Linked DNA regions of Ciceribacter thiooxidans. Each later gene encodes a partner of the first gene's protein in a complex. Links are inferred from orthologs where the notes say so. Each region holds a gene or a part of one and is shown in the gene's direction. Other genes may lie near its edges. The genes, in order: tig and rpsG.

Region 1 (3,264 bases):
TTTTACCGCCGTCCTGCTCTACATGGTCGAGCACCGTGCGGCGATCCTGCGCTCCGGCACCGAGGTGGTCCTGAAGACGGTGCCGGTCGATCCGCGTGATCTTCTGCGCGGAGACTATGTCGTGCTGTCTTACGAGGTGTCCCGGATTCCCGCCTCCCTCGTCAAGGGCGACTGGCCGGCGCCCGGAAGCTGGACGCGGATGAACGTGCGGCTGAGGCCGGGGCCGGACGGCTACTGGACGGTTGCCGAGGCCGCCTTCGGCGATCTGCCGCCGGCGGAAGGGTCGGTGGTTCTGCGCACGCAGCGCTTCCGTCTTTATACGCCTCCGGACGACAAGGAGGGCGAAATCAGCGTCGACTACGGCATCGAGCGCTATTACGTGCCGGAGGGCGAGGGCAGGCCGATCGAGGATGCGCGCAACGACGACGAGGTATCGGTCGCAGCGCGTGTCGGCGCCGGAGGGCAGGCGCAGATTCGGGAACTCAGGGTGCGCGGCATCCCTGCCTACGAGGAGCCGCTCTACTGACAAGGGCCCCGAGGCCGGCCGTCATTTTTCCTTTGCGCGAACGGAAACGGGTGATATAGAGACGCGCGCTCCGGAGGGGCCATGCGCGAAGGCAGCATGCGGTTCTTTTGGACGCGGGTATGGTGGAATTGGTAGACACGCCAGATTTAGGTTCTGGTGCCGCAAGGCGTGGGAGTTCAAGTCTCTCTACCCGCACCAGGATTACCGCGCGGGTTGCCGGGAGGGGCGAAACAGCCGTTCCTGTCACCCTTTGCGCCATTTTGCCTGGCAAAATGCTTGAAGATTGCGTACCAGCCACGCCCGGGAAAGAAGAATTCCGGCGTCGTGCTCAATGAAAACCACCGGCTGTCCGAGCACGGCCGCCACGACATGAAGGTAAAAACATGCAGGTTATCGAAACGCTCGCTGAAGGGCTGAAGCGCGAAATCAAGGTCGTCGTTCCGGCCAAGGACATGGAACAGCGCATGAATGAGCGCCTCGCCGATGCCAAGGACAAGGTCCGTATCAACGGCTTCCGCCCCGGCAAGGTGCCGATGTCGCATCTGAAGAAGGTTTACGGCAAGTCGATCATGGCCGAACTCGTCAACGAGATCATCCGCGAGAAGCCGAGCGCGATCCTTTCGGAGCGCGGCGAGAAGTCTGCGACCCAGCCCGAAGTCACGATGACCGAGGACGAGGCCGAAGCCGACAAGATCCTCAACGCTGAGGCAGATTTCGAGTTCACGCTCTCCTACGAAGTCATTCCGCCGATCGAGCTGAAGCCGGTTTCCGGCCTCAAGGTCGTGCGTGAAGTCGTCGACATCGAAGAAGGCGAAGTCGAGGACCAGATCCGCAAGATCGCCGAAAGCGCCCGCAGCTACGAAACCAAGAAGGGCAAGGCCGCCGACGGCGACCGCGTCACCATGGATTACGTCGGCAAGGTTGACGGCGTTGCCTTCGATGGCGGCACCGACACCGACGCCGAACTCGTTCTCGGCTCGAACCGCTTCATCCCCGGCTTCGAAGACCAGCTCGTGGGCGTCAAGGCCGGTGACGAAAAGGTCATCACCGTCACGTTCCCCGAAGACTATCCGGCCAAGCATCTTGCCGGCAAGGAAGCGACCTTCGACGTCACCGTCAAGGAAGTCGCCGCTCCGGGTGAAATCACGCTCGACGACGAACTCGCCAAGAAGCTCGGCATCGAATCGCTCGACCGCCTGAAGGAGGTCGTCCGCGGCCAGATCGAAAGCCAGTTCGGCTCGGTCACCCGTCAGAAGGTCAAGCGCCAGATCCTCGACCAGCTCGACGAGATGTACCAGTTCGAAACCCCGGCGCGCCTGGTCGAAGCCGAATTCGAAAACATCTGGCGCCAGATCAACACCGATCTCGCCCAGTCCGGCAAGACCTTCGAGGATGAAGACACCACCGAAGAGAAGGCCCGTGACGAATACCGCACGCTCGCCGAGCGTCGCGTCCGCCTCGGCCTCGTCCTCTCCGAAATCGGCGAAAAGGCCGGTGTCGAAGTAACCGAGGAAGAAATGCAGCGCGCTCTCTATGCACAGCTGCAGCAGTTCCCCGGTCAGGAAAAGCAGATCCTCGACTTCTTCCGCAAGACCCCGGGCGCTTCCGCCTCGCTGCGCGCGCCGATCTTCGAAGAGAAGGTGGTCGACCACCTGCTCGGTGAAATCGACGTCACCGACAAGAAGGTAAGCAAAGAAGAGCTGCTCGCCGACGACGAAGCCGAAGGCGCTGAAAAGCCTGCGAAGAAGGCAGCCCCGAAGAAGAAGGCTGCTGCCAAGGCCGAAGACGCCGCCGAAGGCGAGGAAGCCGCTCCGAAGAAGAAGGCGGCCCCGAAGAAGAAGGCTGCCGAAGGCGACGCCGAGTAATCAATTCCTCAGTGAGGATACGGAAGGGGCTGCCCGTCGGGCGGCCCCTTTTTACATGTGCCCGTCTTCAGTCGGTCGGTCCGTCGAGCGCAGTCATGATGCGATAGGCGGCGCGCAGGCGATCCGGGATCGGATAGTTTCGGTTTGCAAGGATGACGATACCGATCCGCCGCTCCGGGACGAAAGCCGCATAGGCTCCGAAGCCGCCGGTAGAGCCGGTCTTGTTGATCCAGACGTTCGTGCGTGGTTCGGCCGGGGGCTCCAGCGCTTCGACCACGTTGCTCTTGTAGGAAATCTCCGGAGAGTTTCCGGCAAGCAGCGTGTCGACTTCGACAGGATAGTCATACATCTCCCATGCGAGACCCTGCGTCATCCCCGAGACGCGGTAGTAGCCCGTGTGGGTGGCGGCGATGGCGCGCTGCAGGGTTTCGTCCAGGCCCCGTCCGTCCATGTTCGCCTCGACGAAGCGGATCAGGTCGGAGGCGGATGTCTTCACGCCGTAGGCTTCGGAATCCATGGCGCCGGGTTTGACGCGGACCGGCTTGCCGGCCTTCGAGTAACCGTAGGCATAATCGGGCATCCGCTCCTTCGGCACATGGATGTAGGTGTTGGAAAGCTTGAGCATGGGAAAGAGCTTGTCTTGCATCAGGTCGTCGAATGGCGTCCCCAAACTCGCCGCGGCCGCATAGCCGAACAGGCCTATACTCGGATTGGAGTAGCGCCGGTGGGTTCCCGGCGCGTGATCCGGATGCCAGTCCCGATAGTAGGCAATCATGTTCTTCTGCGTGACGTCGTCGGGAAACTGCAAGGGCAGGCCGCCGGCCGTGTAGGTGGCAAGGTTAAGAAGGCTCACCTTGTCGAAGGCACTGCCGG
Region 2 (3,129 bases), 110 kb from region 1 along the record:
GTCGTCGTCGGGCGCGCGCAACAGGATGTGAAGGTCGACGCCTTCGCCGCCTTCCTCTTCATAGCCCTTGGCGATGATGATGAAGACCATCGGCGTGTCGAAATTGTTGTCGTTGTCCGGATTGTGGGCCATCTCGGTCTTCTTTCCTGAGTCGGGAATCGAATCGCGCGGGAGCGGAAGAGCCCGTGCGAAGGGTTGGAGGATGTTTGTCGTTTCTAGCCGATTTTCATTACGAGGCCCATGCAAAATCGCCAGGGGGGTGCTATATATCGTTGGTCCGCGCCGTCAAATGGCCGGAACGGCGGCCTGCCGACCCGATAATTTGCGATTGTGACTTGACGTCAGCAGGTGAAAACAGTAGTACGCCCGACATCGGAACCCATGTGAGGTTAGGCTTTTCGGAACGCCATGTTCCGGAGTTCACCTCAAACAGGGTCTAAAACGCACTTGAAGATACAAATGCTGCATACATGACGCGTCGATGATGCGTCCTCTGATCATTGTGGTCCATCCGCGAAGAGCGGGTAGGGCCACATTTTGCGCATGAGGATAGGGTGTGTCCGTCGCCGGAAATGGCAAAAGTAACGGCCCGGAAGGGCTTGAGAGACAAGATTTATAAGGGATGGTTGTATGCCTACCGTAAACCAGCTTATCCGCAAGCCCCGTCAGGCGCAGGTAAAGCGTAACAAGGTTCCTGCCCTGCAGGAAAACCCGCAGAAGCGCGGCGTTTGCACCCGCGTTTATACCACGACCCCGAAGAAGCCGAACTCGGCACTTCGTAAGGTTGCCAAGATCCGTCTGACCAACGGTTTCGAAGTGATCGGCTACATTCCGGGTGAAGGCCACAACCTTCAGGAACACTCTGTCGTCATGATCCGTGGCGGCCGCGTGAAGGACCTTCCGGGTGTCCGTTACCACATCATTCGCGGCGTTCTCGATACCCAGGGTGTCAAGAACCGCAAGCAGCGCCGTTCCAAGTACGGTGCGAAGCGTCCGAAGTAATTCGGTTTTCGTTTGGAATTCGGCGCTGCGCGAGGTTCTCCGCGTGATAAGGCGCCTTAACAGTTGAGAGACAAGAAGTATGTCCCGTCGCCATAGTGCAGAAAAGCGTGAGATCAACCCGGATCCGAAGTTCGGTGATCTCGTCGTCACGAAGTTCATGAATGCCATCATGCTTCACGGCAAAAAGTCGGTCGCTGAAAGCATCGTCTACGGTGCCTTCGACGCCGTTCAGGGCAAGTTGAAGCAGGAGCCGCTGGCCGTCTTCCATCAGGCGCTCGACAATGTCGCGCCGCATGTCGAAGTCCGCTCCCGCCGCGTTGGCGGTGCGACCTACCAGGTCCCGGTCGATGTTCGTCCGGAGCGCCGTCAGGCTCTTGCCATCCGCTGGCTGATCGCTGCTGCACGCAAGCGCAACGAGACCACCATGGTCGATCGCCTCTGCGGCGAACTCATGGATGCTGCCAACAACCGTGGCAGTGCGGTCAAGAAGCGTGAAGACACGCACAAGATGGCTGACGCAAACCGCGCGTTCTCGCATTACCGCTGGTAATCAGAACCGATCGATATTTGAAAGGCAGTCCATCATGGCTCGCGAATATAAAATCGAAGACTACCGCAACTTCGGTATCATGGCTCATATCGACGCCGGTAAGACCACGACGACCGAACGCATCCTCTACTACACCGGCAAGTCGCACAAGATCGGCGAAGTCCATGACGGCGCTGCGACCATGGACTGGATGGAGCAGGAGCAGGAACGCGGTATCACCATCACGTCTGCTGCGACCACGACCTTCTGGAAGGGTCGCGACGGCAAGATGCGCCGCTTCAACATCATCGACACCCCCGGCCACGTCGACTTCACCATCGAAGTCGAGCGCTCGCTGCGCGTTCTCGACGGTGCTGTCGCTCTCCTCGACGCCAACGCCGGCGTCGAGCCGCAGACGGAAACTGTCTGGCGTCAGGCGGACAAGTACAACGTTCCGCGGATGATCTTCTGCAACAAGATGGACAAGATCGGCGCGGACTTCTACCGCTCCGTCGAGATGATCAAGACCCGTCTCGGCGCGACCGCCGTCGTCTGCCAGCTCCCGATCGGCGCTGAAAACGACTTCAAGGGCGTTGTCGACCTGATCGAGATGAACGCTCTCGTCTGGCGCGACGAATCGCTTGGCGCGCAGTGGGACATCGTCGAAATCCCGGCCGACTTGAAGGACAGGGCTGAAGAATGGCGCGAGAAGATGATCGAAACGGTCGTCGAACTCGATGAAGCCGCCATGGAAGCCTATCTCGAGGGCAACATGCCCGACAACGACACGATCCGCGCGCTTATCCGCAAGGGTACGATCGAAGTCAAGTTCTTCCCGATGTTCTGCGGCTCGGCCTTCAAGAACAAGGGCGTTCAGCCGCTGCTCGACGCCGTCGTCGAATTCCTGCCGTCGCCGATCGACATTCCGGCGATCAAGGGTATCGACGTCAAGACCGAAGCGGAAATCGAGCGTCACCCCGACGATAACGAGCCGCTCTCGATGCTGGCGTTCAAGATCATGAACGACCCCTTCGTCGGTTCGCTGACCTTCTGCCGCATCTATTCGGGCAAGCTCGAAAAGGGCTCTTCTGTTCTCAACACGGTCAAGGACAAGCGCGAGCGCGTCGGCCGCATGCTGCAGATGCACTCCAACTCGCGTGAAGACATCGACGAAGCCTTCGCAGGCGACATCGTTGCTCTTGCCGGCCTCAAGGAAACCACGACGGGCGACACGCTCTGCGATCCGCTGAAGCCGGTCATCCTCGAGCGCATGGAATTCCCGGAACCGGTTATCCAGATCGCGATCGAGCCGAAGTCTAAGGGCGACCAGGAAAAGATGGGCCTCGCGCTCAACCGTCTGGCTGCTGAAGACCCTTCGTTCCGCGTCAAGACCGACCAGGAATCCGGCCAGACGATCATCGCCGGCATGGGCGAACTTCACCTCGACATCATCGTCGACCGCATGCGTCGCGAGTTCAAGGTCGAAGCCAACGTCGGTGCTCCGCAGGTTGCCTATCGTGAAACCATCACGAAGACCTGTGAAGAAGACTACACGCACAAGAAGCAGACCGGTGGTACCGGCCAGTTCGCGCGCGTCA

Evidence for each region.
Region 2: the proteins of tig (region 1) and rpsG are in contact, whole or in part, in a crystal structure (PDB 3GTY), measured with the Thermotoga maritima proteins. The link is inferred for Ciceribacter thiooxidans from one-to-one orthologs. Residues at the interface, in WP_004081061.1 of Thermotoga maritima: Glu122, Val124, Val129, Leu130, Tyr133, Glu188, Gly259, Ile262, Tyr263, Glu266, Ser270, Glu273, Gln274, Glu277, Arg308, Gln311, Ile312, Ser315, Tyr316, Glu325, Arg329, Arg336, Leu363, Phe366, Trp367, Arg373, Leu377, Arg381, Leu384, Glu387; in WP_004081843.1 of Thermotoga maritima: Lys34, Lys52, Lys55, Glu59, Arg62, Gln63, Glu66, Asn67, Lys69, Val71, Arg95, Ala109, Lys110, Lys111, Gly112, Arg113, Pro114, Glu117, Glu121, Ile124, Ala125, Tyr127, Asn128, Asn129, Thr130, Gly131, Lys135, Asp139, Arg142, Met143.

Annotation. Positions count from the first base shown.
Region 1 is NZ_CP059896.1:1,823,267-1,826,530, reverse strand. The notes cover bases 203-3,150. They hold tig (trigger factor), read left to right. Parts: upstream 203-909; coding sequence 910-2,391; downstream 2,392-3,150. Other genes in these bases: ampC (class C beta-lactamase), read right to left, coding at 2,459-3,150; H4I97_RS08705 (GDYXXLXY domain-containing protein), read left to right, coding at 203-526. Outside these bases: more of H4I97_RS08705, read left to right, coding at 1-202; more of ampC, read right to left, coding at 3,151-3,264. UniProt on the Bacillus subtilis protein: Involved in protein export. Acts as a chaperone by maintaining the newly synthesized protein in an open conformation. Functions as a peptidyl-prolyl cis-trans isomerase.
Region 2 is NZ_CP059896.1:1,937,611-1,940,739, reverse strand. What follows is about bases 4-2,816. They hold rpsG (30S ribosomal protein S7), read left to right. Parts: upstream 4-1,081; coding sequence 1,082-1,552; downstream 1,553-2,816. Other genes in these bases: fusA (elongation factor G), read left to right, coding at 1,587-2,816; rpsL (30S ribosomal protein S12), read left to right, coding at 631-1,002; H4I97_RS09325 (transcriptional regulator), read right to left, coding at 4-132. In the rest of the region: more of H4I97_RS09325, read right to left, coding at 1-3; more of fusA, read left to right, coding at 2,817-3,129.